3 linked regions of the Micromonospora rhizosphaerae genome follow. The protein of the gene in region 2 interacts with the protein of the main gene of each other region in a pairwise test. Links are inferred from orthologs where the notes say so. Each region holds a gene or a part of one and is shown on either strand. Other genes may lie near its edges. The genes, in order: ndk, ung and GA0070624_RS09775.

Evidence for each region.
Region 1: the proteins of ung (region 2) and ndk interact in binary tests that used the Escherichia coli proteins (3 or more experiments, as listed by UniProt). The link is inferred for Micromonospora rhizosphaerae from one-to-one orthologs.
Region 3: the proteins of ung (region 2) and GA0070624_RS09775 interact in binary tests that used the Escherichia coli proteins (3 or more experiments, as listed by UniProt). The link is inferred for Micromonospora rhizosphaerae from one-to-one orthologs.

Annotation. Positions count from the first base shown.
Region 1 is NZ_FMHV01000002.1:6,655,396-6,664,847, forward strand. What follows is about bases 6,526-9,450. They hold ndk (nucleoside-diphosphate kinase), read right to left. Parts: upstream 8,239-9,450; coding sequence 7,813-8,238; downstream 6,526-7,812. Other genes in these bases: GA0070624_RS31320 (carboxymuconolactone decarboxylase family protein), read left to right, coding at 6,526-6,879; sigJ (RNA polymerase sigma factor SigJ), read left to right, coding at 6,828-7,757; GA0070624_RS31335 (glyoxalase/bleomycin resistance/dioxygenase family protein), read left to right, coding at 8,381-9,450. Also shown: ileS (isoleucine--tRNA ligase), read right to left, coding at 1-2,247; GA0070624_RS31300 (ArsR family transcriptional regulator), read left to right, coding at 2,534-3,556; GA0070624_RS31305 (ABC transporter ATP-binding protein), read left to right, coding at 3,617-4,627; GA0070624_RS31310 (ABC transporter permease), read left to right, coding at 4,624-5,394; GA0070624_RS31315 (ABC transporter permease), read left to right, coding at 5,405-6,190; more of GA0070624_RS31320, read left to right, coding at 6,439-6,525; more of GA0070624_RS31335, read left to right, coding at 9,451-9,452. UniProt on the Escherichia coli protein: Major role in the synthesis of nucleoside triphosphates other than ATP. The ATP gamma phosphate is transferred to the NDP beta phosphate via a ping-pong mechanism, using a phosphorylated active-site intermediate.
Region 2 is NZ_FMHV01000002.1:26,553-35,928, forward strand. Bases 3,267-6,115 are described here. They hold ung (uracil-DNA glycosylase), read right to left. Parts: upstream 5,118-6,115; coding sequence 4,416-5,117; downstream 3,267-4,415. Other genes in these bases: tsaB (tRNA (adenosine(37)-N6)-threonylcarbamoyltransferase complex dimerization subunit type 1 TsaB), read right to left, coding at 3,267-3,787; GA0070624_RS00185 (hypothetical protein), read left to right, coding at 4,128-4,427; tsaE (tRNA (adenosine(37)-N6)-threonylcarbamoyltransferase complex ATPase subunit type 1 TsaE), read right to left, coding at 5,178-5,660; GA0070624_RS00200 (alpha/beta fold hydrolase), read right to left, coding at 5,657-6,115. Also shown: GA0070624_RS00160 (ABC transporter ATP-binding protein), read right to left, coding at 1-1,152; GA0070624_RS00165 (hypothetical protein), read right to left, coding at 1,302-1,556; tRNA (adenosine(37)-N6)-threonylcarbamoyltransferase complex transferase subunit TsaD, read right to left, coding at 1,592-2,638; rimI (ribosomal protein S18-alanine N-acetyltransferase), read right to left, coding at 2,631-3,113; more of tsaB, read right to left, coding at 3,110-3,266; more of GA0070624_RS00200, read right to left, coding at 6,116-6,754; alr (alanine racemase), read right to left, coding at 6,751-7,869; GA0070624_RS00210 (NAD(P)H-hydrate dehydratase), read right to left, coding at 7,919-9,376. UniProt on the Escherichia coli protein: Excises uracil residues from the DNA which can arise as a result of misincorporation of dUMP residues by DNA polymerase or due to deamination of cytosine.
Region 3 is NZ_FMHV01000002.1:2,014,200-2,023,606, forward strand. Bases 3,044-5,923 are described here. They hold GA0070624_RS09775 (HsdM family class I SAM-dependent methyltransferase), read right to left. Parts: upstream 5,261-5,923; coding sequence 3,827-5,260; downstream 3,044-3,826. Other genes in these bases: GA0070624_RS09770 (restriction endonuclease subunit S), read right to left, coding at 3,044-3,830; GA0070624_RS09780 (winged helix-turn-helix domain-containing protein), read right to left, coding at 5,443-5,670. Also shown: GA0070624_RS33875 (HNH endonuclease family protein), read right to left, coding at 1-727; GA0070624_RS09765 (AAA family ATPase), read right to left, coding at 739-2,310; more of GA0070624_RS09770, read right to left, coding at 2,307-3,043; GA0070624_RS09785 (hypothetical protein), read left to right, coding at 6,084-6,338; GA0070624_RS09790 (DivIVA domain-containing protein), read left to right, coding at 6,335-6,601; GA0070624_RS09795 (hypothetical protein), read left to right, coding at 6,589-6,852; GA0070624_RS09800 (GIY-YIG nuclease family protein), read left to right, coding at 6,871-7,257; GA0070624_RS09805 (MarR family winged helix-turn-helix transcriptional regulator), read right to left, coding at 7,302-7,760; GA0070624_RS09810 (phosphodiester glycosidase family protein), read left to right, coding at 7,905-9,149; GA0070624_RS09815 (alpha/beta fold hydrolase), read right to left, coding at 9,221-9,407. UniProt on the Escherichia coli protein: The subtype gamma methyltransferase (M) subunit of a type I restriction enzyme. The M and S subunits together form a methyltransferase (MTase) that methylates A-2 on the top and A-3 on the bottom strand of the sequence 5'-AACN(6)GTGC-3'.

The sequences.
Region 1 (9,452 bases), 6.6 Mb from region 2 along the record:
GCGGCGGACGTACCAGTTGGTCAGCGCGTCCAGGTAGGACCGGACGGTGGCGCAGGCGCCGGAGATGTCGTACGTCTCCATCTGGCCCTGCACCGTGGTGACCAGCTCGTTCGTCTTCGCCAGCACGTACCGGTCGAGCAGGTGCGTCGAGTCCGTGCGGCGGCGGGCGGTGTATCCGTCGGCGTTGGCGTAGAGCGAGAAGAAGTACCAGACGTTCCAGAGCGGCAGCAGCACCTGCCGGACCGCGTCCCGGATGCCCGCCTCGGTGACCGACATGTCCCCGCCGCGCAGCACCGGCGACGACATCAGCATCCAACGCATCGCGTCCGACCCGTACGAGTCGAAGACGTGATACACGTCCGGGTAGTTGCGCAGGCTCTTGGACATCTTCCGCCCGTCCGAGCCGAGCAGGATGCCGTGGCTCAGGCAGTTGCGGAACGCCGGCCGGTCGAACAGCGCGGTGGCCAGCACGTGCATGGTGTAGAACCAGCCGCGGGTCTGTCCGATGTACTCGACGATGAAGTCGCCCGGGTAGTGGTGCTCGAACCAGTCACGGTTCTCGAACGGGTAGTGCACCTGGGCGAACGGCATCGAGCCGGACTCGAACCAGCAGTCCAGCACCTCCGGCACCCGGCGCATCATCGACTTCCCGGTCGGGTCGTCCGGGTTGGGGCGGACCAGCTCGTCCACCACCGGCCGGTGCAGGTCGCTCACCCGTACGCCGAAGTCCCGCTCCAGCTCCTCCAGCGAGCCGTACACGTCGACCCGGGGGTAGTTCGGGTCGTCGGACTTCCACACCGGGATCGGCGAGCCCCAGAACCGGTTCCGGCTGATCGACCAGTCGCGGGCGTTGGCCAGCCACTTGCCGAACGAGCCGTCCTTGATGTGCCCCGGGGTCCAGTTGATCTGCTGGTTCAGCTCGAGCATCCGGTCCTTGAACCGGGTCACCGCCACGAACCAGGAGGAGACCGCCTTGTACACCAGCGGGGTGTCGCAGCGCCAGCAGTGCGGGTACGAGTGGGTGTAGGTGTCCTGCCGCAGCACCACCCCCCGCTCCTTGAGCTCCCGGATCACCAGCTTGTTGACGTCGAAGACCTGCTCGCCCTGGTACGGCGGGACCAGCGCGGTGAACCGGGTGTGGTCGTCCACCGTGACGATGGTCGGGATGCCCGCCGCGTTGCAGGCGTTCTGGTCGTCCTCACCGAAGGCCGGGGCCAGGTGCACGATCCCGGTGCCGTCCTCGGTGGTGACGAAGTCCGCGCCGAGCACCTGGTAGGCGTTCGGGCCGGCCTGCTCGACCAGGAAGTCGAAGAGCGGCGTGTACCGGCGCCCGACCAGGTCGCGGCCGTACACCGTGCCGACCTGCTGGTACCCCTCCAGCTCCTTGGCGTACGCGGCCAGCCGCGCCACGCCGACCAGGTAGCGCTGGCCGTCGCGCTCCAGGACCGCGTACTCGATGTCCGGGCCGACGGCGAGCGCCAGGTTCGACGGCAGGGTCCACGGCGTGGTGGTCCAGACGCCGAGCCGGACCGGCCCGCGCAGCAGCTCCGGGGCGGCCTCGTCCGGGGTCAGCTCGAACCACAGCGACAGGGTCGGGTCGTGCCGGTCCTTGTAGACGTCGTCCATCCGGGTCTCGGTGTTCGACAGTGGCGTCTCGCAGCGCCAGCAGTACGCGAGCACCCGGAAGCCCTCGTAGACCAGACCCTTGTCGTGCAGGGTCTTGAAGGCCCACATGACGCTTTCCATGTAGTCCAGGTCGAGGGTCTTGTAGTCGTTGGCGAAGTCGACCCAGCGGGCCTGCCGGGTGACGTACCGCTCCCAGTCCTGGGTGAACTCCAGCACCGAGGTGCGGCAGGCCTCGTTGAACCGGGCCACGCCGAGGTCGAGGATCTCCGCCTTGCTGGTGATGCCGAGCTGCTTCTCGGCCACCACCTCGGCGGGCAGGCCGTGGCAGTCCCAGCCGAAGCGCCGCTCCACCCGGCGACCGCGCATGGTCTGGTAGCGCGGCACCGCGTCCTTGACGTACCCGGTGAAGAGGTGGCCGTAGTGCGGCAGGCCGTTGGCGAACGGCGGCCCGTCGTAGAAGACGAACTCGTTCTTGCCGTTCTCCCCGGCGGGTCGGGCCTCGACCGACGCCTCGAAGGTCTTGTCGGCCGCCCAGTGCTCCAGGACCCGGCGCTCCACCGCGGGCAGGTCCGGGCTCGCCGGGACGCCGGCGGCGGTCGGGTCGTGCAACGGATAGGCCATCGGGGGTCGCTCTCCTCGCGCAGCTCACTCATCTGTGGTCTGCGAGGACGAGCCCTCTCCGGTACGCCGTCCGGCGTCCCGGGGCAGGCCCGCGGTACCACCCCGCTTGGCGGTCATGGTGCGACCGCCCGCTCGTTGGCCGGCTGTGACGGGCCGTCCCGTCCGGTTCTACTGGGCCGGTCACCCGGCTGTTCTTCCGGAGGCTCGCCGGTGATGGCCGGGTCGTCGCCTGTGCGACAAGCGTACTCGATCGGGTACGGAGATCGCCGCCGAGTAATCTCGGTCCGTGATCCGGATCGAGTTGGACGAGCCGACGCTGGCCCGTACCCGGATCGCCACCAGCCCGCTCTGGGAGGCCAAGTGCAGCCTCTACCTGCTCGACCGGTACCCGGACGAGGCGCCCTGGCCGTACACCGGGTGGGCCCGGCACGCCCGTAGGGTGCTCACCGAGCTGCCCGAGGCGGCCCCGGCGAAGCTCTACGCGCAGACGGGCCCCTGGTATCCGGACTTCCTCGGCCCGGTGCCGCCGACCGCGAGCCCCACGATCGAGGAGGAGCTGGCGGCGCTACGGGCGACGCCGGCCGAGGTGATCGCCGAGCAGATCCCCCGCTACCACCGCCCCGACGACCTGCCGGACTGGCTGCGCCCGTTCGTCACCGACCGGCAGGCCGCGCTGGATCGGCTGGCCGACGGCATCCAGGCGTACTGGGACGCGGCGATCGCGCCCTGGTGGCCGGCGATGCGGGCGGCGCTGGACGAGGAGGTGCTGCACCGCGCCCGGGCACTCGCCGCGCACGGGCCGGACGCGCTCCTGGCCGACCTGCACGAGCGGGTGCGCTGGGACAAGCCGGTGCTGACCCTGGTCAAGCCCAGCGAGTGGCGCTTCGCCGCGGTCGACCAGCGGTTGCTGCTGATCCCGCTGATCTTCTCGCGGGGCGCGCTGACCCACTCCACCGACCATCCCGAGGTGATTGCGGTCTCCTACCAGGCCCGGGGCGCCGTCCTGCTGGCCGACCGGCCGGCCGCCGACGCCGCGACCGAGAGGACGGGGACGGACCGGCTGGCGGTCCTCGTCGGGCGCGGCCGGGCCCAGGTGCTGCGCGCACTGGCCCGACCGGCCACCACCGCCGGGCTCGCCGCCATCCTCGGCCTCGCCCCGAGCACGGTCTCGGAGCACTTGGCCGCGCTGCTCGCCGCCGGCGTGGTGCACCGCCGCCGGGTCGGTCGGCGGGTGCTGTACGGCCTGGAACCGGCCGGCCTGGCCCTGGTCACCCTGATCGGCGCCGACCCGGCGGCCGCCTCCGCCTGAGGATTCGGCGAGCGCCGAATTCGTTTCCCCGCCCGGCCCGGCGTCCCTAGATTCGCGGCCATGAGCGAGTACGCGATCGAGGCGGCGGGGCTGCGCCGCACCTACCGCAGCCGAACGGGATGGTTACGACCCCAGCGCCGGGAGGTGGAGGCGGTCCGCGGCGTCGACCTGACGGTCGGCAACGGGGAGCTGTTCGGCCTGCTCGGACCGAACGGCGCCGGCAAGACCACCACCATCAAGCTGCTGAACACGCTGCTCATCCCGACCGCCGGCACCGCCCGGGTGTGCGGCCACGACGTGGTCGCCGAGACCCGGGAGGTACGCCGGCGGATCGGGTACGTCTTCGGCGGTGACCGGGGCCTGTACGACCGGCTCTCCGCCCTGGACAACCTGCGCTACTTCGCCGAGCTGTACGGGGTGCCGGGGCGGGAGCAGAAGCGGCGCATCGCCGAACTGCTGGAGCTGGTCCGGCTCGACGGCCGGGAGCACGAGCGGGTGGAGGCTTACTCCCGGGGCATGCGGCAGCGGCTGCACATCGCCCGGGGCCTGCTGCACCGGCCGCGGGTGCTCTTCCTCGACGAGCCTTCCATCGGGGTGGACCCGGTGGCCGCCCGCGAGCTGCGGCAGACGGTCGCGGATCTGGCCGCCACCGGCACCACCGTGCTGCTGACCACGCACTACATGGCCGAGGCGGACGAGCTCTGCGGCCGGATCGCGGTCATCGCGAACGGTGAGATCCAGGCCCTCGGCACCCCGGCGGAGCTGCGGCACCACGCCGACGGCCGGCAGGTCCTCGAGGTGGAGGCGTACGGGGTGAGCGACGCCCAGCTCGCCGCGATCCACGTCCTGCCCGGGGTACGCGAGGCGAGCGTGTCGGTCACCGGCGCGGCGCAGGTGCTGACCGTGCACTCCGACGCGGGCGTGGACGTGCAGGCCGACGTGCTGCGCGAGCTGGACGGCGTCCGGCTGGGCCGGGTCAGCGCCCGCCAACCCACCCTGGAGGACGCGTACGTGGCGATCGTCAACCGGGTCGGCGCCCCGCCCCGCCCGGCCGAGGCGGTGGCCGCGTGAATCTGCTCCGCATGATCGGGGTGGGGGCGCTGCTGCACACCAAGCAGCTCACCCGCTCCCCGTTCGAGATCGCCACCGCGCTGATCGTGCCGGTGGTGCAGGCCACCCTGGCGGTCTACCTGTTCCGGGCCGGCGGCGAGCCGGGCCGGTTGCTGGAGGCCGCGGTCGGCGCCGGACTGATGGGCGTCTGGTCGTCGGTGCTCTTCGGCTCCGGCGGCGCCGTCCAGAACCAACGCTGGCAGGGCACCCTGGAGATGATCATGCTGGCGCCGCGCCCGCCCGCGCTGGTGATCTTCCCGATCACCCTGGCCACCGCGGTCACCGGCACCTACGCCATGCTCGCCACCCTGCTCTGGGGCTGGCTGCTCTACGGCATCCCGTTGACCTTCGCGCACCCGCTGCTCTTCCTGGTCGCGGTCCCCGGCTGCATCCTCGGCCTGGGCATGTTCGGCCTGCTGCTCGCCGCCACATTCGTGCTGATGCGCAACGCCAACGCGCTGGCCAACACGCTGGAGTACCCGATCTGGCTGGTCTCCGGGATGCTGGTGCCGCTCGCCGTGCTGCCTGGCTGGACCGGCCCGATCGCCGCCGTGCTGCCCACCACCTGGGGCGCCCGGGCGGTGCACGAGGCGGCCAGCGGCGGCCCGGTCTGGCCGTCGCTGGGCATCTGCCTGGCGATCAGCCTCGGCTGCCTGGTCGCCGGCGCCCTGATGATGACGTACGTCGAGCGACGGGCCCGCGCCGCGGCGACCCTCGCGCTGGCCTGAGGGGACGACGATGGCAATGTTGCGCCTGATCGGCACCGGCGGCGTGATCGCCTACCGGGCCCTGTTCAACTGGACCACCCCGGCGATGTTCATCGGCTCGCTGCTGGTCGGCCCGATCTTCCAACTGCTCTTCTTCGCCTACCTGGGGCGGCAGCTCGGGGTCGCCGACGACCGGTTCTACATCGTCGGCAACGCGGTGCTCGCCGCCTCGCTCTCCTGCGTCTTCGGCGGCACCATGGCGGTCGCCAACGAGCGGCGCTTCGGCACCCTCGGGCACGTGCTGCTCTCCCCGCGCAGCCGCACCGCGGTCTTCCTCGGCCGGGTCCTCCCGTACGCCGGCAACGGCCTGCTGATCGCGGTGAGCACGCTGACCGTCGGCTCGCTCCTGCTCGGCCTGCGGATACCGCCCGGCGCCCTGCCCGGCCTGCTGCTGACCCTGGCGGTGGGCTCGCTCGCCTGCGGGTTCTTCGGCCTGACCCTAGGCGCGCTGGGGCTGCGCTTCCGGGACGTCTGGGTGGTCTCCAACGTCTCGGTGGCGCTGCTGCTCCTGCTCACCGGGGTCAACGTCCCCGCCGCCGGACTGCCCGGCTGGATGCGGACGGCCGGCGAGGCGCTGCCGATCACCCACGCCGCCCGGGCCGCCCGCAGCCTGGTGGCCGGCGAGGGCTTCACGGCCGCCGCACCGGCGCTCGCCGCCGAGGTCGCCGTCGGACTCGGGTACGCCGTGCTGGCGGCGGTGCTGCTCAAGGTCTTCGAGGCCGAGTCCCGCCGCCGCGCCTCCCTCGACACCCTCTGACCCCCGCCCACCCGCCCCGCCCCACTCGCCCCGCCCCACTCGCCCCGCCCCACCCTTGATGATCATGAAGTTGTTACCGCCCTTACCGGCGTGTCGTCGCAATAACTTCATGATCAACTGGGTGCGCGGGGTGGGGTGGGGCGGGGCCCGCGCCGGCCGCATGACGACCGTCACAGCCGGGCGCTGTCACGTCGGCGGGGGGTGAACCCGTCGTGCTCGCGTAGGAACCGCGACCGAGGGAGGCCGGAATGAGTCGGATCGACATGGCGACAGTGGTGCCGGAGGCGTACCAGGCGGTGCTCGGGCTGGAGAAGTACATCCGGGCGAACCTGGACCACACGGTGCTGGAGCTGGTGAAGCTGCGGGCGTCGATGCTCAACGGGTGCGCGTTCTGCGTGGACATGCACAGCCGGGACGCGCTCGCCGCGGGTGAGTCCAGCCGGCGGCTCTTCGCGGTGGCCGCGTGGCGGGAGGCGCCCTTCTTCGACGAGCGGGAGCGGACCGCGCTGGCGCTGACCGACGCGGTCACCCGGCTCGGCGAGCACGGCGTGCCGGACGAGGTCTGGGACGCCGCCGCCAAGGTGTGGTCGGAGAAGGAGTTGGCGGACCTGGTGGTCGCGATCGCCACAATCAACGTGTGGAACCGGATCGCGGTGACCAGCCGGACCCAGCCGCCGACCGAGGAGTGACCACCAGCGCGGCGGCGCAGGCGGCCGGTGCGCTCCAGGCGCACCGGCCGATGCTGCTCGGGCTGGCGTACCGGCTGCTGGGCAGCCTGCACGACGCCGAGGACGTGCTCCAGGAGGCGTACCTGCGCTGGCTCGGTGCCGACCGGGAGTCCGTGGCCGAGCCCCGCCGGTACCTGTCCCGGGTGGTGACCCGGCTGGCACTGGACCGGCTGCGGGCCCGTCAGGCCGCCCGGGAGACGTACGTCGGGCCGTGGCTGCCCGAACCGGTGCCGACAGCGCCGTCGCCGTTCGGCCCGCTGGACAGCGTCGAGCTGCGGGACTCCCTCTCCGCGGCGCTGCTGCACCTGCTGGAACGGCTCACCCCGCCGGAGCGCGCGGTCTACGTCCTGCACACCGCCTTCGCCCTGCCGTACGCGGAGATTGCCGAAATCCTGGACCGCTCGGTGGCGGACTGCCGGCAGCTGCACCACCGCGCGGCGGCCCGGATCATCGACGACCGCCGCCGCTTCACCGCGGGCCCAGCCGAGCAGCGGCGGCTGCTGGACGCCTTCCTCGCCGCCGCCCGCGACGGCGACCTGGACGGGCTGACGAAGCTGGTGGCGGCGGACGCGACCGCCTGGACCGACGGCGGCGGAGCGGTCAGCGCGGCGCTTAACCCGGTCCACGGCGCGGACCGGATCGCCCGCTTCTTCGCCGGGATCTACGGCCGGCGGCCCACCGTCGAGTGGGCCTCCCTCGAACTCAACGGCGGGCCGGCGCTGCTGCTCCGCTGGCCGAGCGGGGTCCGCTACACGCTGACGGTCGCCGCCGCGCACGGCCGGATCACCAACCTCTACCTGGTCGGCAACCCGGCGAAGCTGTCGGCGCTGAGCGGCTGACGGCACGGAACGGCCCCGCCCCCCGGGCCGGGGACGGGGCCGTCGCGAAGCGTCTTCAGCCCAGGTGGGGGAACCAGAGGGCGAGCTCGCGCTTGGCGCTGTCGACGGAGTCGGAGGCGTGCACCAGGTTCTCCCGGTTGGACAGGGAGAGATCGCCCCGGATGGTGCCCGCCGCGGCCTTGCGACCGTCGGTGCTGCCGAGCATGCCGCGGACCACCTCGATCACCTGGTCGCCGGAGAGCACCAGGGCGACCAGCGGGCCGCCGGTCATGAACGCCTTCAGCGGCGGGTAGAACGGCTTGTCGACGTGCTCGGCGTAGTGCTGGTCGGCGAAGTCGCCGTCCATCGTCCGGGTCTCCATCGCGTCGATCAGCAGACCCTTCCGCTCGAAGCGGGAGATGATCTCGCCCACCAGGCCGCGGCGGACCGCGTCGGGCTTGATCAGTACGAGCGTGCGCTCATCCGGGCTGCTGCTGGACACGCTGGGTTCCTCCTGTGCGCGGAAGCCGGTCGGGCTGGGTACGGTCAGCGTACCGACCCGGTCTCGGCACCGGCTCGGCGGCTGCTCTTTCCCCCGGTCGCCGATCCCGCCTAGCCTGGTTCTCAACCCCGGGAGGTCCACTGTGCCGAATGGCGGGAGCCGACCCATCGCGCCGGTACGCAAACTGATCGCCGCCGTGCTGGGCACCGTGGCCACCTTTGTGGTCCTGTTCGGGCTGGGGATGACGAGCTGGGCGATCGTGGCGCTCGGCGTCGCGCTGCTGGTGCTGGCGATCGCGCTGGCCACTGTGCGCGCCGGCGGGCGCACCTGGGTGTTCGGCGTGGGGCACGTGCACAGCGCCTCCGAGCCGCCCACGCAGTACGCCTTCGGCCGCTGCGAGCTGCAGCTGGTGATCGACGCGCCCGGGCTGCCGCCCCGGTCCAAGAAGATCATCGAGCCCCGGGTGCCGGTCGCCAAGTGGCCGTCGCTGGGTCAGCGGCTGCCGATCCGGGTCGCCCTGGACGACCAGCGCCACGTCCGTGTCCTGTGGGAGGAGGTGCCCACCCACGCCGAGACCGACGCCGCGACCGCCGACCTGCCACCCGAGTACGCGGGCCCCGACCCGGTGGACGAGGTGCTGATCACGCAGGAGCCGCCGCCGTGGGCGGATCGCGCCCCGGAGGACGACTTCCCGCCCGCGCCGGAGCCGCCCTTCGACGACGTGACCGGGCTGACCGAGGAGCGCGAGCCGGTGGTGGTGCGCCAGCAACCCGGCGGCCCGAAGGTGCTCGAGGGCACCTTCGTCGAGCAGTCAGAGGCCCCCCCGTTGCCCCGCCGGGCCACCCCATCCCCGCGCCCACCGGCGGAGGAGCGGTTCGACCCGACGGTGCCGGTCGACCCGATCGACGTGCCGCTGGACGACCGCGCGCCGGCGACGCCCCCGACCGCGGAGGAGCTGGACGAGGCTATCTTCGGGTACGCGGGCGGCGACGCCACCGCGGCGCCCACCCCGATCAGCGGCGTCGGCATCACCCTGCTCGTCACGGACCTGGCCAGGTCGCTGGAGTTCTACCGGACCCTGGGCTTCGACGAGGTCGACCGCGGCCGCGGCAACGCCGTCCTCGCCTCGGGGTCCACCCGGCTGGTCCTGCGCGAGGTCACCGAGGCGGCCCCGATGAGCCGCCGGCTGGTGCACGTCAACCTCGAGGTCGACG
Region 2 (9,376 bases):
GACGTACCGGCCGAGCCGGTCGGCGATCGCGGCCGCCTCCTCCGGCGCGGTCGCGGCCAGCGCGGTGAACCGGCCCGGACTCAGCACCAGCCCCGACTCGACGTCGACCAGCTCGCCGGGCCCGGCGGGCAGCGGCACCGGGCGGGCCGGGTCGACCAGCCCCGGGGTGAGCTGGAGCAGCCGGACCACCCGCCGGGCGGCGACGTGCCCGCGGGTCAGCTTGTCGGCCGCCTCGGTGAGGTTGCGTAGTGGGTTGACCAGGAAGGCCGTGTAGCCGTAGAAGGCGACGAGCTGCCCCGCGCTGATCTCGCCGCGCAGCGCGAACCGGGCGCCGAGCCAGGTGACCAGCACCAGGAACGCACCGGGGAGCAGCACCTGCGCCGCCTCCAGCAGCGACTCCACCCTGGCCACCCGTACGCCGTCGGTGCGCAGCGCCTGGGACTGCGCCCGGTAGCGCGCGGAGAGGACCGGCTCGCCGCCCACCCCGCGGACCACCCGCAGCCCGGAGACGATGTCGCCGGCCCGGGCGGTCAAGCGGCCCTCCTGGTCGCGGTACGCCTGCTGCTGCCGGTGCAGCGGCCGGATCAGCAGCGCGACCACGCTCATCAGCAGCGGCACGCCGAGCACCACGACCAGCCCGAGCGGCACCGAGGCATCCAGCAGGATCACCGCCACGGTGACGATGGCGACGATCGCCCCGGCGCCCCGCGCGGTGATGTCGATGGCGCTGCCGATGTGTTCGATGTCGGCCGTGCCGATGCTGACCACCTCGCCGGCGGCGACCCGGCGGGGCAGGGCGGCGCCGAGCCGGTTTGCGGCGTCGACGGTCACCTGCACGGTCCGGTACGCGGCGGCGAGCCAGTTGTGCACCGCGCACCGGTGCCGGAGCATCCCGGCCACCGCCTGGAGCACGCCCAGCCCCAGCAGCGCCAGCCCCCAGCCCATCAGGGCGTCCGGGTCGCGGTGAGCGAGTCCGGCGTCGACGGCTCGGCCCACGGCGGCCGGCATCAACGCCTGGGCGACCGTCCAGACGATGCCGAGCACGATGCCGGCGCTGAAGATCAGCGGGTGCCGGCCGGCCAGCCACACCAGGTAGCGGGTGGCGGACCGGTCGTCGGGGGTGCCGGGATCGCCGGCCGGTGAGAAGCGCATGGCATGCCGACGCTAGGTGGACGCCATGCCGCCGCGCCAACGAATTCCCGCCGGTCAGCGGCCGGTGCGACGTATGTCGCAGAGCACGGGCACCGCGCGCTGCACGCTCCAGGTCTGACCCGCACCGGTCGACCGCCGGCGCCGCCCGGTCAGCGGTCGACCTGGGTGAAGTCCCAGGAGTGTGGCGGCCGGGCGACCAGCATCGCCGGCGGCTCGGGCAGGTCCCGGGGGGTGCTCCGCCACTTCGAGATCACCACCAGCCGGTGGTCGGTGGAGGAGAAGACCTCGCTGGACAGGTGCCGCGGGTCGTGCTCGAACTCGGGCAGGACGGTGTCGCAGACCCAGGTGATCAGGTCGGCGAAGCCGTACGGCTCGGCGCGCGCCTCCCACATTCGTACGATCACGTCACCCATCCCCCACCTCCGTTGCCGGCGGAACGTTACACGCTGACCATGGTCAGCGGCATGGCGGAGTCGGCGGGCAGGTCGAGGCGGCTCGGTGCGACGCCCGAGGCCACCAGGTGCGAGCCGAGCGCGGCCACCATCGCCCCGTTGTCCGTGCAGAGCCTCGGCCGGGGCGCCCGGACCTGGATGTGGTGCTTCGCCGCGCGGTGCTCGGCCATCGCCCGCAGCCGGGAGTTGGCCGCCACTCCCCCGCCGATCACCAGCGTGTCGATCCCGTTGGTCCGGCAGGCGTCCAGCGCCTTGGTGACCAGCACGTCGCAGACCGCCTCCTGAAAGGAGGCGGCGACGTCGGCCACCGGCACCGGCTCGCCGGCCCGCTGCCGGGCCTCCACCCAGCGGGCCACCGCGGTCTTCAGGCCGGAGAAGGAGAAGTCGTACCGGTGGGTGGCGAGATCCTTGGCCGCGGTGAGCCCGCGCGGGAAGGCGATGGCCGCGGGGTCGCCGGCGCGGGCCTCCCGGTCGATGTACGGGCCGCCGGGGAACGGCAGGCCGAGCAGCCGGGCGACCTTGTCGAACGCCTCGCCGGCCGCGTCGTCGATGGTCGCGCCGAGCGGGGTTACCCCGCGGGCCAGATCGTCGACGAGCAGCAGCGAAGAGTGCCCGCCGGAGACCAGCAGGGCGACCGCCGGCTCGGGCAGCGGCCCGTGTTCGAGGGTGTCGACGGCGACGTGCGCGGCGAGATGGTTCACCCCGTACACCGGCTTCTCGGCGGCGAGCGCGTAGCCCTTCGCCGCCGCCACCCCGACCAGCAGCGCGCCGGCCAGGCCCGGCCCGGAGGTCACCGCGATCGCGTCGATGTCGGCGAGGCTCACCCCCGCCTCGGCGAGCGCCCGGTCCATGGTCGGCACGATGGCCTCCAGGTGGGCCCGGCTGGCCACCTCCGGCACGACACCGCCGAACCGGGCGTGCTCCTCGACGCTGGAGGCGAGCGCGTCGGCGAGCAGGCTGTGTCCGCGCACGATGCCCACGCCGGTCTCGTCGCACGAGGTCTCGATCCCGAGGATCAGTGGTTCATCAGCCATGGCGACCTGTCTCGTCTTCCGTCGGCTCCGCCACGCGCTGCATGACCAGCGCGTCGGTGTTGCTCGGTTGGTAGTAGCCGCGCCGCACCCCGATCGGCTCGAAGCCGTACAACGCGTAGAGCTTCTGCGCCGGGGCGTTGTCCGCCGCGACCTCCAGCAGCGTGCTGCGGACGCCGCGCCGGGCGGCCTCGGCGAGCAGTGCCTCCAGCAGGGCGCGGCCCACGCCCCGGCGCTGGGCGTCCCGGCGGACCGCGATGTTCTGCACCCATGCCTCGTCCGGCGGCGCCACGGCGAGTCCCGCGTAGCCCAGCAGGTCGCCGCTGTCGTCCGTGGCGATCAGGTAGTAGTGCCCGTTGGCCAGTTCGTTCCAGAACATCGCCGGCGACCACTGCTCGACGCCGAAGAGGTCCGCCTCGATCGGCAGCACCTCGTCGATGTGCCACCAGCGGAACCGGCTCAGCCGTACCGGGCTCACGGCAGGACCGGCTTGCGCCCGGCCGCCGCCACGGCGTCCGGCCGGCGCAGGTAGAGCGGGGTGAGCCGGTCGCCGGGGGCGCCGGCCCGGATCCGCTCCGCGGCCAGCGCGGCCAGCGCCGTCGCGTCCGGGTAGCGCGGCTCGGCCCGCAACGGCAGGCCGAGGATGTCGGCGTACCGGTGGGCGCCGTCACCCACGGCGACGGTGACCGCCAGGCCGCGGGCCCGTTCGGCGGCGACGGCGGGAACGTCCACGTTCGGCCCGGCGATCCGCTCGCCGGCGCCGTCGTAGACCGCCCAGTAGATCTCCTTGCGGCGGGCGTCGCTGGCGGCGAGTACGGGCTCGCCGGCCGCCACCGGGTGGCCGAGGCCGTCCAGCGAGCACACTCCGTACGTGGGGATGCCGAGCACCTGACCCATGGTGGCGGCGGTGACCAGACCGACCCGCAGCCCGGTGAACGGGCCGGGGCCGAGCCCGGCGACGATCGCGGCCAGGTCGCGGGGGCGCGCGTCGGCGTCGGCCAACACCGCGTCGACCTGCGGGGCGAGCAGTTCACCGTGCGCCCGGGCGTCGACGGTGCACCGCTGCGCGCGGGCCGCGACGCCGTCCGCCGAGACCTCGACCAGCGCCGCGGTCACCGCGGGCGTCGAGGAGTCCACCACGAGTACGAGCACGGTATGCCAGCCTAGTCGGCTCCCCGCTCATGCCCGGTCACACCCCGTCCCAGGCCGGCGCGAGGCGCCTGCGCGAGGCGCTGGATGGTCGCTCTCCCGTCTCCTCCCCGTTGGGCAGCATGCCCGGGCAGAGGCCGATACAGGCGTGAGGCTCGCGCCCTACCATCACCTCGTGAGCGATATGACTCTGAGGCATGAATATGACGGAGAGGCATATCGCTCTCTGCGGCGAGTCATGATCCGGTGGTGACCGAGAGTCGTCTCGCCACGCCTCTTCGCCGCGCTCGACCTGCAGCTCGCCGTCGCCATCGAGCCGCTGGACAGTCACCTCGACGCCAGGATGGCCGAGCTGGCCGCCCGGCCGTTGGCCGACCTGATCGACGACCTGGGGCTGGATCGGGTGATCGAGCGCCTCGGCGATCTGCCCCACCTGCTGACCGAAAGCACCGCCGCGCTACTTCAGGGCGCGCCCCTCCCGGTCGACGGGGTGGAGATCGCGCTGCGCTGGCGCGACTCGGGCCGCTTCACCGCCTGGCTCGAGGCGGCGTACGGGCAACGCTGGAACGCCCGATGGGAGGAGTTCGGCGGCCTGCCGCCGCGGCTGGCCGGCGGCGCGGGCCGGGCGGGGTCAGCCGGCTGAGCGCTCCCAGTCGACGGTGGGCAGGCCGGCGTCGGCGAGGGCCTTGTTCGCCGCGCTGAACGGGCGGCTGCCGAGGTAGCCGCGCGGGTTCATCGGGCTCGGGTGGCCGGCCTCCAGCACCACGTGCTGCGGGTTGGTGATCAGGGCCGCCTTCTTGCGGGCGTACCCGCCCCAGAGCAGGAAGACCACCCGCTGGTCCAGCGCGTCCAGGGCCCGGATGGTGGCGTCGGTGAACTCCTCCCAACCCTGATTCGCGTGCGAGCCGGGGGTGGCCTGCCGGACGGTGAGCACCGCATTGAGCAGCAGCACGCCCTGCGCCGCCCAGCCGCTCAGGTTGCCGCTGCGCGGCTTCGGCAGGCCCAGGTCCTCGCCCAGTTCCTTGAAGACGTTGCGCAGCGACGGCGGCACGGTCACCCCGTCCCGGACGCTGAAGCTGAGCCCATGCGCCTGCCCGGCCTTGTGGTACGGGTCCTGCCCGAGGATCAGCACTCGGCACCCCCGGAGCCCGCACAGCCGGTAGGCCGAGAAGAGGTCCTCGACCGGCGGGAAGACGGTATGGGTCGCGTACTCCCAGGCGACGAACTCGGCCAGCGCCGCCGTGCGGGCCGGGTCCAGGTGCGGCGTCAGCACCGCCCGCCAGTCGTCGGGGAGCAGCGCCAGCAGGTCCAGCGTGGGGGCGTCGTCGGGCATCGGCAACCTTTCGCCTGTCGGGTCGGTCCGGGGCACTGTAGGCAGCGGGTACGACAGCCGTCAGTCAAGGGTGGCCAGGCGCTGCGGCCAGTCGCCACCGACGGGCTCCAACGTCACCACCCGGGTGTCGTCTTCCCGCCGGTCGATGCGGACCCGCAGGTGGGCGTCGGTCAGCTGCTCGACCATCCCCTCGCCCCACTCGACCACGGTCACCGACTCGTCCACGGAGGCGTCCAGGTCGAGGTCGTCGATCTCGGCACGTGGGTCGGCGGCGTCCCCCAGCCGGTACGCGTCGGCGTGCACCAGCGCCACCCGGCCGCCGCGCGTCGGGTCGGGACGGTGCACCCGGGCGATCACGAAGGTCGGCGAGGTGATGTCGCCGCGCACCCCGAGGCCGGCGCCGATGCCCTGGGTCAGCGCGGTCTTGCCGGCGCCCAGCGGGCCGGTGAGCAGCAGCAGGTCACCCGCGTGCAGCACGCCGGCGAGCCGCCGGCCGAACTCGTGGGTGTCCTCGACCGTCCGCAACGTGACGACGACCGTCACAGCCGCTCCAGAAAGCCTGCGAGGGCGGCGTTGACCTCGTCGGCGTGCTCCAGCATCACCACGTGCCCGCTGTCGTGGATCTTGACAAACTCGGCGTGCGGCAACCGCCGGACGATCTCTTCGGAGTGGGTCACCGGCGTGATCATGTCCTTGTCCCCCACGATCACCAGCACCGGCGTGCCGGCCAACGCGGCGAGCGCCGGGAACCGGGAGTGGGTGGCCAACGTCCGCAGATAGCGGGTCACCGTGTCGGCGGAGGTCCGCGAGTTCATCGCCTCCACGTACGAGACCAGCGCCGGGCTGGGTTTCGGGGTGCCGAAGCCGTACCTGCGGGTCAGCAGCCAGGCGACGTTGGTGGTGGACTTGCGGGCCTTGTCGATCACCGTGCCGCCGTACCGGGTGGCGTTGCTCATCATGAAGAGCACCGGCCCGCCGACCCGGCCGAGCAGGGCCGGCGCCACCAGCTTGGTCTCGGCGAGCAGCCCGCCCGAGGTGGCCATCAGCACCGTGCCGACCACCCGGTCGCCGAACAGCTCCGGATAGAGCTCGGCCAGGGCCATGATCGTCATTCCGCCCATCGAGTGGCCGACCAGCACCAGCGGGCCCTCGGGCGCGGTCCGGTCGATCACCCGGCGCAGGGTCCGGCCCAGCGCGACGAGGTCGTAGTCGCCGGTCTCCAGCCGGCCGGAGCGGCCGTGCCCCGGCTGGTCGTAGGCCACGATCCGGTAGTCGCCCCGCTCGGCGAGCATCTTGCGCTGGAAGTGGAAGGTCCCCATGTCCAGGCAGAAGCCGTGCACCAGGATCACGGTCGGATGGCCGGAGACCGGCCGGGTCGGCTCCACCACCTCGACGTGGATGTCCGTGCCGTCCGGCAGCTCCAGCCGGAACGACTCGTCGTACCGCTGCTGGTCGAAGACCTCCTCGGTGTACGGGTCGGTGGGGTCGGCCTTGAGCCGGCGGACCAGGACGCGCTCGCTCACCACGCCGGCGGCGAGCCCGGCGGCGGCGACGCCGACGGCGGCGCCCACCACGCCGGCGACCTTGCCCGCCGCGCTCCGGGGCCGGGGGATGCGGAACCGGGGCGACGGGGTCACGGCCGCTCGCCGTCGTAGACGCGGGGCACCCGGACCCCGCCGAACCGGGTCACGATCTCGTAGTTGATCGTGCCGGCGGCCTCGGCCCAGTCATTGGCGGTCGGCTCCCCGTCGGCGCCGCTGCCGAAGAGCGTCGCCACGTCGCCCGCGGCCACCTCGTCGTCGCCGCAGTCCAGCACGAACTGGTCCATGCAGACTCGGCCGGAGATGGTCCGTCGCTTGCCGCCGAGCTGCACCGGCCCGCTGTTGGAGGCGTGCCGGGGCACCCCGTCGGCGTAGCCGAGCGGCACGACCGCCAGGGTCGCCTCCCGCTCGGTGAGGTAGGTGTGCCCGTACGAGACGCCGGTGCCGGCCGGAACCCTCTTGGTCAGCATCACCCGGGCCCGGGCGGTCATCGCCGGACGCAGCCCGAACGTCTCGCCCGCCACCGGGGAGAGGCCGTAGATCGCGAGCCCGGGCCGGACCAGGTCGAAGTGGGTGTCCGGGCGGGTCAGGGTCGCGGCGGAGTTGGCCAGGTGCCGGTAGCGCGGGCGCAGCCCGGCCCGCTCGACCATGGCCAGCCCCTCCTCGAAGACGGCGAGCTGCCGATCCGTGGTGGGGTGGCCGGGCAGGTCCGCGTACACGAAGTGGCTCCACACCCCGACCACCTCGACCAGGCCATCGGCCTGGGCCTTCGCGGCCGCCTCGAGCAGGGTGGGCCAGTCGGCGACGGTCGCCCCGCCCCGCGACAACCCGGTGTCGATCTTCAGGTGCAGCCGGGCCGGGCGGTCCGCCCGGCGGCCCGCCTCGATCATCTCGTCGAGCTGCGGCAGGCTGGCGGCGGCCAGGTCGACGCCGGCCGCGACGCCCTCGTGCAGCGGCAGCCCCGGGTCGAGCAGCCAGGCCAGCACCGGCGCGGTGATCCCGGCGGCGCGCAGGCCCAGGGCCTCGCCCAGCGTGCAGACGCCGAGCCAGTCCGCTCCGGCGTCCAGGGCCGCGCGGGCGGCCGGGACCATGCCGTGGCCATACCCGTCGGCCTTCACGACCGCCATCAGCTCGGCGCTGGTGCCCGATTTCAGCCCGGTCACGTTGTCCCGGATCGCGTCGAGGTCGACGCGTACCTCCGACTGCCACATGACCCCCAGCCTACTTCCCGGGTGATCACGGTGGGCCGACCCGCGCGGGTCAGGGCAGCCGGGCGAGCACCGGGCGCAGCGCGGTGGCCACGTCGGGCGCGGTCACCGGTCCGGTCCGGGCCGCCTCCCGACCGGCCAGCCCGTGCAGGTACGCGGCCGCGGTGGCCGCGCGGTCCGCCGGCAGCCCGGCGGCGAGCAGCGAGCCGAGCAGGCCGGCGAGCACGTCGCCGGTGCCCCCGGTGGCCAGCGCCGCGGTGCCGGTCGGGTTGACGTACGCCCGGCCGTCCGGCGTGCCGATCACCGTGCGGTCCCCCTTGAGCAGAACCACCGCGTTCATCCAGGCGGCCAGCCGCAGCGTCGCCGCCGCCCGGTCCGCACCCGGCGTCTCCCCGCAGAGCCGGGTGTACTCCCGGTCGTGCGGGGTGACCACGATCGGGGCGTCCCGGTCGCGCAGCCGGTCCGCCATCTTGCCGTCCACCAGCAGGGTCAGCGCGTCGGCGTCGAGCACCACCGGCACCGGCGCGGCGAGCACCGCGCGCAGCTCGGCGGCGGCCTCCTTGCCGGTGCCGAGCCCGGCGCCGCAGACCCAGGCCTGCACCCGGCCGGCGTCCGCGACCCGGCCGGTGGCGATCACCGACGGATGGTGGTGCAGCACCTCCGCCCGGGCGCCGCCGGCGTAGCGGATCATGCCGGTCGGGCCGGCCAGCGCGCCCGCCACCGAGAGCACGGCCGCCCCCGGGTACGTCGCCGACCCGGTCGCCAACCCGACCACGCCCCGGTTGTACTTCTCCGATGCCGGGCCGAGTTGCGGCCACCAGTCGACCACGTCCGACCACTCGGTCACCCGCAGCGCGGGCGACCCGCGGAGCCACGGTTCCAGCCCGATGTCGACCAACTCGACCTGCCCGGCCAGCGCGGCGGCCGGCCCGACCACCAGGGCCGGCTTCAGCGCGCCGAAGGTCACCGTCACGTCGGCGCGCACCGCGCTGTGCCGACCGGACGCGGTCAGCGGCACGTGCCCGGTGTCCACCGCGACCCCGCTCGGCACGTCCACCGCGACCACGGTCGCCCGGGTGCCGTCCCGCCCGCAGTGCCGCACCAGGCTGGCCGCCAGCTGCTCGGCGGTGTCCCGGAGGCCGCCGGTGCTGCCGATCCCGACGATCCCGTCGAGCACCAGGTCGACCATGGCCGGGGGCCGGTCGACCAGCCGCCCACCGGCGGCCCGCAGCGCGGCCAGCCCCTCGGCGTGCGCCCGGCCGGGGGTCAGCAGCAGGGCCGACACGGCGGCGCCGCGCCGGGCCAGGTGGGCGCCGGCGTACAGGGTGTCGCCGCCGTTGTCGCCGGAGCCGACCAGCAGCAGCACCCGCGCCCCGTACAGGCCGCCCCGGTCGGCGAGGAGCAGCGCGCAGCGGCGGGCCAGCCCGGCGGCGGCGCGCTTCATCAGCGTCCCGGGCGGAAGGGTGGCCATCAGCCCCGCCTCCGCCGCGCGTACGTCCGCGACCCGCCA
Region 3 (9,407 bases), 2.0 Mb from region 2 along the record:
CCGACAACTCCTGGTCCTCCCCGAGCATTGCTCGGATCGTTCCGGCCAAGCGCTTAGCACGGTCGCGGGCAATCACCTTGCTCGGGTCTCGTTGGAAGGCCGTTAGTTCGTTCTGGTAATCGCAGATATAGCCCCAACACTCGGACCATCGCTGTTGCCGCTTCGTGCGAAGCGCCTCAAACGAATTGAGATTGTAACGCTCTATCGAATATTCCACCCGATGCCGCTCCCATGAGTCTGTGACGTGCGGAGCAACAATGGCATCACCAAAAACGTTGAAGAACAGAAGGGCCGGATCTTCTTCATCTGCTGGATCGAGGAGGTCGAACTGCTCGGCGCGTAGATCACTATCGCGCGTTGCGCGCTGGGTCAGTTCGCGGATAGGAAAGAACGTGCCCTTCTTCCGGTTTCCCGCCGTACCACAGATCCGAAGGTTACGCCAGTCGAAGGCCAGCCACCAGTATCCTTCGTCCGTTTCGCCATTAAGTCCACGAGCGGACTTCTTCGGCCTGAAGTGCTCAACGTCCCAGTGGCTGAAGCAATCCTTGGCCTCTGAAAACCAGCACTTCTTATGGGATAGCTCGAGTAACCAAGGCTTTAGCTGCCCCCAGAACGCGGCGTTGTCGTCGATGATCTTATGCCGCTCATCGGAGCTCGACGCCTCGTCCAGTTCAGCTAGAATCTCCGCCGCCTTCTTAAGCCACTCCGGGTAGGGGGGAGCGGACATTCTAATATATCTCAAGCCGACTCCTCATCCCCGGTCTCCTCCAGTTCAAGCTCACGAAGAATTTGGTCCGACAGGGCGGCTTGTTCGCTCATTTCCTCCTCCGTCAACCTCACTGCATCCGATTGCCTTCGACGTGCCAATGCAGCCGCGAAGCTGTTGAAGTAGGGGTTTGGATAGGTGTGCGCAATGCCAAGCTCGTTTAGCTCACGGGACACTTCACTGAGGCGCGCCCTTCCTTGAACGGAAAGGTCCTCTCCCAGAAGCGCATATTGCTCGTCAAGAAGTGCGAGTACCTGCTTGCTCAAGGTTGACCGAAGGCCGTACATCTCCGAGCGGAGAACTCCCTCGATGCTCATGCTGACAGGATCGTATTCCGGCTCGGTCGCGACATGGCTCGTGCCTTCGCGGTTAAAGCGACGCACCTGCTCACGGACTAGGCCACCGATCATAAGAGGATTATGAGTCGCGACAAGCAGCTGCCCCTTGTCTTGGCGGATGGTATCCTGTAATAGGCTTAGGTACTCGTATGTCCAGATTGGATTTAGATGCGTGTCCGGCTCATCGAGAAGATACAGCGATTCGTCGTTCCTCGTGAACAACATCAACCCTAGGACGGTGAGGAACTGCTGCTCACCTTCGCTCATCTGGACAAACTTAACTCGATGACCATCAGTTCGCCGAATTACGACCCGCACTTCATCGATTAGATCGCATAGAAACAGGCTCTCTAGGTGGCCGAATAGTTCTTTAACTTCGTCCCCCGAACGATGGAGCCGGGCAAGGCTGTTCAAATCTCGCAGGAATAGATACTGGTGCTCCGACTGCTCCGGCTGCTTCCGAATGTCTCTTGCAACACGATCCTCGACCCGAATGGGGGCTAATGATTCATCCCACAATTTTGCCAGGAAGGGCCGAAACGCACCGCGCGCATACCAGAATCTGGGATCACCATCCTCGAGTTGGGCGCGATTAGGTTTGCCACTAAACCACCAAGGACGCTTAAGGACAAATAGCGCGGAATCGAAGTCTGCAATCGCTAGGTACTTCTCGAGGACCACACGAGCGATGTCCGGCGGAGCCAGGAAGAAGGCGAGCAGGACTAGCTGACTATATTCCTTTCGACAGAAGAACATACGTCTGAGCGGCAGGCCAGCCCCCCCGCTATCCATCACTGCTTCGTAATGACGACGGGTGGGTTCGTCGAACTGTCTCTCCAGCCGGTCGCTCCACCCTGAATAATAGGCAAATACGTAGCTGGGGAGGAGTTGCGCCGCCTGCTCGCGGAACCGCTTCTGAGCAATTCGCTCGCCGTTGACGTTGATTGTTAGAGGTCGTGACACCTTAGATGGGTCGTTTGAAACCTCTATGGTTTGCCCTCGACACGTATACAGAATCGTGTAAGGAAAGGCTGACGCCTCTGCAGTCTCCAGATCTCGGAAGATTTCCACAATCGCTTCAATAAGGTGCGACTTGCCCGTGCCATTTCCGCCAATAAGCGCGGTCGTCGATTGCTCCTCGTCGAAGTTGATTATAAAGTCTCGTAGGTTCCGGTAGCTAGGCAGGCTCAAGCTGAGGATTTTCACCGTCGCACCAACCTTCGCTCCGAGTCATCGCCATCCGTGCGACGCTCCACGATAAGGCCGGCAATGACTTCGTCACGAAGCTGATCGTAGAAGTCATCAATGCTGAGCCTCGACTCCTCCCATAGCTCTATCGGTCTCAGGCCATCGTCGTTCTGAATCAGTTGGCTCAGATGGTCCCCGGCGATTTCTCCGCGACTTAGCAGCCGTCGATGTTCAACCTTCGACCGGTTACGGCGTTCCCGAGCACCGACCACATCTCGCTGAGCCATCGAACGCACCTCCTCCTCGATCCCCTCGAGTAGCAATGAATCCGCCTCATCGAACGCGCTCCGCGATGACGGCAACCCAGCAAAGGCTCGTCGTAAAGCGATATCGCGCACGCTGGGAAGGCCCTCGAGAATGTCCATCCCAGCCTGCTGGAGGCGCCTGACGTGCTTCTTGGCCGCCATCAGTCCGTTCACGACGGCCTCCTGCGTAGCAACGCTGGGCAGAGTAAAGCGAAAATTGAGTAAGCTTCTCAGGTTGATGTTCGACTGACTTAGGCCGTCCACTTTAGCGTTGCGGCAATAGGCGCGCCCCAGGGGCGAATTGAGCACAACGGAAACATACTCGGGAAGCACGTTTTCCGCGAGTTGGAGACGAATCAAGTACCCGGCGAAGATCGCGCGGCGACCCCCTCGGTATACGGCCGTTTTTCCGACGAGCTCAGGGCTGTTTGTGCGATTGAAAAGCAAGTCGCCCTCATTAAGGCTGTACTTGTCGATTTCCGCATGGTCGGAGCTGTAAGCCAAATCGGACCAGTCGATCTCGCCGTCCTGCAAGTTGCCCATTCTCAGGACTGGAACTTCGCCCTCGCGGGAAGACTTCTTGCTAGTCCCGTAGTTTGCCCTCACAACGACATCTTCTAGCCGTACCGGTGGTTCTCGCTCAGCGAGTTCAACTAGGGTCCGCTCAGCGAGGTGAGCCCAAACCAAATCTAGAGCGCTCGGAACCTGTGCCACAGCGTCACGAATAGTTTCGATGCGGAGAAAGACGTCATCGAGGTAGTCGGCGATGGAGTGCTGCCGTGAGGCCGAGGCGAATAGGAAGGGGGCGTCGCGAAGCTTCGCAGTACTAACCCTCGGCATATTGGTTCCTTGACTAACAACATTTGCGTAGTCGCGGAAATCCGGGTGTTGCATCCAGTAGTAGAGGTACCGACTTTCAAGGGCCTGAGGGGCTCGAAGCGGAACAATCTCGGTAGAGCAGTAGCCGTCATCCGTCGCCTGGATGACCTTGTTTAGGTATGGGCGAAGCTTGCCATAAAGGATGTCGCCCGCCAAGAACCGCGTCTTCTCGCTTCTAGGTGCCCGTTCGGCTTTAGTCACGCGCTGCAAGAGTCGGCCGGTGTCCCGCTCGATGTCCTCAAGCTCCAGCAACCATGCCTCGCCAGCGATCTCCGACGGTTCCGCCTTCGACCGGGTCGCGACGTACACGCATTCACCGAGTTTGACGGGGTGCGGCGAAGGCAGATCGCTCACGCTGGTCCCCTTCGGACCATATCGCTGAGCTCTCTAAGCGCAGACATGCTTCTTTCTAGGCTCTTCTCGAGGAGTAGTAGAGCCTCCTCGGGATCCTCCTGCGACTCAGCGGTAGGCTCAACCTCTATAGAAAGTGCCAGGTTGTCCCCGCGCTCCCTGATCTCCGCACGCGAGAACACCTGATATGAGTCGCTGAGGGACTCACGTCTTGTTCGTCGGGCTTCACGGCCAACGTTCGGGTCGTGCCCATAGGCATGCTCGAACGCTCGCAGCGTCTCCTCGGTGAGGCTTTCGGATTTGCTGCGCCCGTGACCCTTCCCTCTGAGGTCATACAACCACAGTTCCTTGGTGCCTTGAAAGCTGTCTCCATCGTTCTTGGTGATGAAAAGCACATGCGTCTTCACGGAAGCTGCATAGAAGAGCCCTGGTGGCAGGCGGAGCATGGTGTGAAGGTCACACGAATCCATCATGTACCGGCGAACGTTGAGACCCACCGTCTCTTCGTATAAGACGTTGTCAGGTACCACGATCGCTGCCCGTCCACCAGGTGCAAGCGCTGAGATAATGTGCTGAACAAAGCAGAGTTGTTTATTGCTTGTCGGGAAGGGAAGATCGTCGCGATCCGGAAGACCGCCTCCCCGCTTGGTCCCGAAAGGAGGGTTGCTCAAGATCAGAGTTGCCGGCGGAAGGTCCTTACCTGCGCTCGACAGCGTGTCGCCGTATACTAGCCCGACAGCATCATCGTTCACGAGACCATGCAAGAACAGGTTCATCAGGGCAAGTGAGTACGTGTCGTCAACATGTTCGACTCCGTGGAAGATGGCCGAAAGCTCTTTTTCCGCGACGTCGGACCATGTATCGCTGTTCGCTCGAATATAGTTGCCGGCTGAGACGAGAAAGCCTGCCGTACCTGCGGCTGGGTCTTGAATTACGTCCCCCAGTGAGGGTTTCATTACTCGGACTATGCTGTCGATCAGTAGTCTCGGCGTGAAATACTGCCCGGCACCCGATCGCTTTTCGTTCGCATTCTTTTCGAGCAGACCTTCGTAGAGATCTCCTAGTCCTTCACGAGAGATCTCGTACCAAGCGAAACGGTCGATGCTTTGAACGAGGACTCTGAGAGTCTTGGCCTTCTTTATGGAGGTGCGACTCTGCGAAAAGATCCTGCTGACAACCTCGGAGTCTGATGTCGCAAGCGAGCGAAGCAATCCTCCATACCGTTCCAGGAGGATGTTCTCGGGGCACTCTGTGAGGGCGGTCCACCTGCACCCTTGTGGAAGCTTGTGCTCGACCTTCAACTCGGCGGCAAGCTTCAGGAACAGGAGGTACGACAGCTCTACAAGATACTGGTGGAAAGTGACGCCGTCGTCCTTCAGCGCGTTACATAGTGCCCACACCTTGTTGACGCTGTCTCTAGTCTCGGCTCGCAAGGTCGACGTCCTATCCTTCACCTGGCAGTTGCTCCCAGAGCCTACGCAAAGGCTGAGACTGTACGTAGCCTCAGGCGTCGGCCGTTGGGAGTACGATCTGCCCGTCCTGGCTCGGTGGTTCTTGGTGGGGCGCTGGGTCCACCAGTGGGCGGCGGCACCGCGCTCCCTGGTCGGCCGGGCAGCTATGTCTGACGCTCAGCGACGAAGGTCCCCTTACCCTGTTGGCCTTCTACGAGGCCACGGTCGCGAAGGATCCGAAGTGCAGCCTGTGCGGTCGAAACACTTACCTTGTACTGCTCGGCCAGCTGGGCGTACGTGGGCAGCTTGTCGCCTGGCGCCAGGTCGCCGCTCTCGATCTGCTCTGTGATGGCGTTGACGACGCGTAGATAGTCCGCGGGTCGGTTGGGCATGTGATGGCACTCCTCGCTCGGCACCTCGATTTGAGCACGAGGAGGTCGCCAACTACAAGACGCATGTTGACTTAGGTAAGTACGTCACCTAACGTCGTCGACGCGGGTTTCCTCGCTCGGCAGCCTGGTTTCCCGCGTCTGGGGTGATTGCCCAGCGGGGTCGGGGCAGCGGCTGTGACAGAGGGCCCATGTCGTCAAAGCTGTCCCGGCCTCGCTGAGCCTGATGTTCCCCTCGGTGCACGAGGACCGTGGCGCCAACAGCAACGCCTCGCACATCCTTCCGCCGCTGGCAGCGGCCGCGGAATGCAGAAGCAGGCCCGGGGTGGGTGCTGGGCTCCGGCCGGTACGGACGCGCGGTCGTATCGGCCGTCCCCGCCCGCCTCGGCGCCGCAACCATCCGACCAGGGAGGATCATGGACTCGATCGACGACATTCTTGGCGAACTACCCCTACCGCCCTACATCACCGCCGAAGACGTCACCTTCGCCGTCAAGGCCATCACCGTGCACGCCGCCGAGCAATGGCCCGATGGCCCCCGCTGCCGCAATGACCGCGCCCCACACCCCTGCCGCCTGCACCGCTGGGGCCGCCGCGTCCTGATCCGCCGTGGCCTGACCGAGCGCGAGATCGAGACCCTGATCGCCGAAGAGACAGCGAGGCAGCCGTGATCTACGTGACCGGGGAACGCCTGCAACCGCACCAGGTCCGGGCCGCCGGCTTCGACACCCGCTGGCGCGGCCTCGACCCCGACCAGGTCCACGCCTACCTCAACCAGCTCGCCGACGAACTCGAGCGCCTACACCGCGAGCTGACCACCGCGAACACCGAGGCCGAACGCATCCGCCAGGCGCTGCGCCAGTGGCAGTCCCGCCACACCGGCTGCCGCTACACCGACCCCGACTGGTCACTCAACAATCGGTGGCGGCAGTGACCGTGCCCCGCTGGATCATCCACCTGCCCACCACCCTGACCGGCCTGGACGCTGCCGCCGAGCTGGCCTTTGCACTGCGCGAATCCCTCGGCCACATCCCAGCCCTCGACTTCGGCGAGACCACCCTCAGCGAGGAGGACAGGCAGCACCTCCGCCACCGGGTCTGGTGCGACGCTCGGCTCGACGGCGGCCGTCGCTGCCGACTACGCGACGGGCACTCCGGATCGTGTGGGACCACGGGGGAGGGCTGACGCCGGTACCGTCCGGGGATGCTCGACGCCGAAGATCTTCTGGCCGCCTTCACGCCTCCCCAGCCGTACACGATGGAAGCCGCCGCCGGCGCTCCCAGCTCGCCCGGCGTGCACGTGGTCCTGGAACGCGGCACCGTCATCTACGTCGGCTACACGAGGCGAGGTCTGCGCGGCCGCCTCCGGCAGCACCTGACCGGCAACCGGGACTCATCCGTACTGCACGAGCAGGTCGGCCAGCTCCTCGACAAGCCCGGCCACGAGGCATCCGCCGAGGACATCGCCGACTGGCTGAGCCGGTGCGAGGTCCGCTGGCAGGAGACCGACAACCCGGAGGGTACGAAGGAAGCCCTGGTCCTGGCCCTCAAGCCCCGCCTCAACCGGCAGGTGCCGAAGCCGCGCTACTGAAACTGCGGCGACTTCTGCTGGCCGCGGTACGGGCCGCGGGCCCGTCAGTCCTGCTTGCCGCCCGCCGAGCGGCCTGCCAACGCCGCCTCGAGGTTGCCGGCCATGACCGAGAGGATCCGGACGGTCTCGGCGTACTGCTCCGGGGTGAGCCCGCGCAGCAGCAGCCGCCGCGTCCCGCCGACGCGCTCGGCCGCCGTGCCGTGTGCGGCGCGACCGTGCTCGGTCAGGGTGAGCGCGTCGGCGTCGTACCCGACCCATCCCCGCGCGACCAGGCCGTCAGGCCCGTCGAGGGCGGCGTCGAGTTGGGGTACGCCATCCGGCCAGAACGGTGCGAGCGCTTGCTCGATCTCGCTGCGGCTGCGCGTCCCGCCGGAGAGCACGTTCAGGATCTGCCACTGCCGTCGGTCGAGGCCGAGGTCGCCCAGCGTCGCGTCGAACTGCTCCTCGATCAGGTTGTGCAGGTGCTTGAGCCAGTAGCCGATCGGCTTATCCGTGCCGCTCACCACCGCCTCCTTCCGGGTAAGCCCTTCCATCACAATTCGACTCGGTGTCAAGTGGAGTCGGGTAGGTGGTTCCGTGGCGCCGCCAGGGTCACGGGCATGATTGTTTCTACTCCTGGCCTGTCCCGCTTCCGCCGTACCGGGGCGATCGCGGCGGCCGCGTTGGCCGCGGTGGCTCTCGGGGTCGTTCCGGGGGCCCGCGCCGAGGCTGCCGGCGACACCCTTCCGCTCGACGACGGCGACCTGACGGAGGTACGCACCAGCCGTGCCCTGGCCGACGGTGTCACCCTGACCCGGATCGAGCGGGGCAGCGAGCCGGCGCCGGCCGACCAGATCAACACCACCACGCGGGGCCCGTGGGTGGTCAACGTGCTCACCATCGACCCGAGCCAGGCCCGCGGGCACCTCAAGGCGACGTACGGCCCGAACCTGAGCCAGGTCGAGAAGACCACGGACCTCGTCCGCGCCTCCGGCGCCCTGGCCGGGGTCAACGCCTCCTTCTTCACCTTCACCGCCAGCCAGCTCTACCCCGGCGACCCGGTCGGGCTGGGGCTGTTCGGCGGGAAGCTGCTCAGCGAGCCCACCACCGATCCGGCCGAGGTCAACTTCGTCGTCGACGCCAACAGCAACCGCGCCCTGACCGGGAAGCTCACCTGGTCGGGAAGTGTGCGCAACCGGCAGACCGAGGCCACCCTGCCGCTGGAGTTCCTCAACCACCCGCCGGTCGTCCCCGCCGGCTGCGCCGCCCTCGCCGACCAGACGCAGTGCACCCTCCCCGGCGACGTCGTCGAGTTCACCCCCGAGTTCGCCTCGTCCACCCCGTCCGGTGCCGGCGTGGAGGTCGTGCTCGACCGGCTCGGCTGCGTGGTGCGCACCTCGACCACCCGGGGCACCGCCCTTGCCGCCGGCGAGACCTCGCTGCAGGCGACCGGGCGGGACACCGTTGCCCTGCTGGACGTGGCCGGGCAGGGGTGCGTGGACCGGACCTCGACCCTGACCGACCAGCAGGGTGAGGAACTTCCCGTGCGGCCCGGGCTGTTCGGGGTGAACGGCCGCTACCCGTTGACCGCGGACGGCCAGATCGTCGTACCGGCCGGCTCCGGCAGCTTCTTCGCCCGCAACCCCCGTACCATCGCCGGAACCACGCGGGACGGGAAGATCGTGCTCGCGACCATCGACGGCCGCCAGACCACCAGCGTCGGCACCACCATGGACGAGACCGCCGCCGTCGCCCAGGCGCTCGGCATGGACGACGCGGTCAACCTCGACGGCGGCGGATCCACCGCGATGGCCGTCGAGGGTGCCCTGGTCAACCGGCCGAGCGGGTCGACCGAGCGGGCCGTCGGCGACGCGCTCATCTACCTGGACGGCCCGTACCGCAGCGGAAACTGACCGCCGCCACCGACGCGAGCCGCGGCGGCCGGCCAATCGGCTGGCCGCCGGGGCCGGCGACAGGACCAGGGTCAGCTCTCCTTGTCCAGAAAGGCGAGCGTGACCGCGGCGAAGAGCGGGGACAGGAAGAGGTTGTAGTGGGTCAGCCCGGGCAGGATGGCCAGTGCGTGCCCGCCCTTCGGCCGCCCCTCGCCCGCCCAGCCGCCGTCGCGCAGGCCGCCGTCGAGCAGGTTGAAGACCTCCACGTAGTGGCTCGGC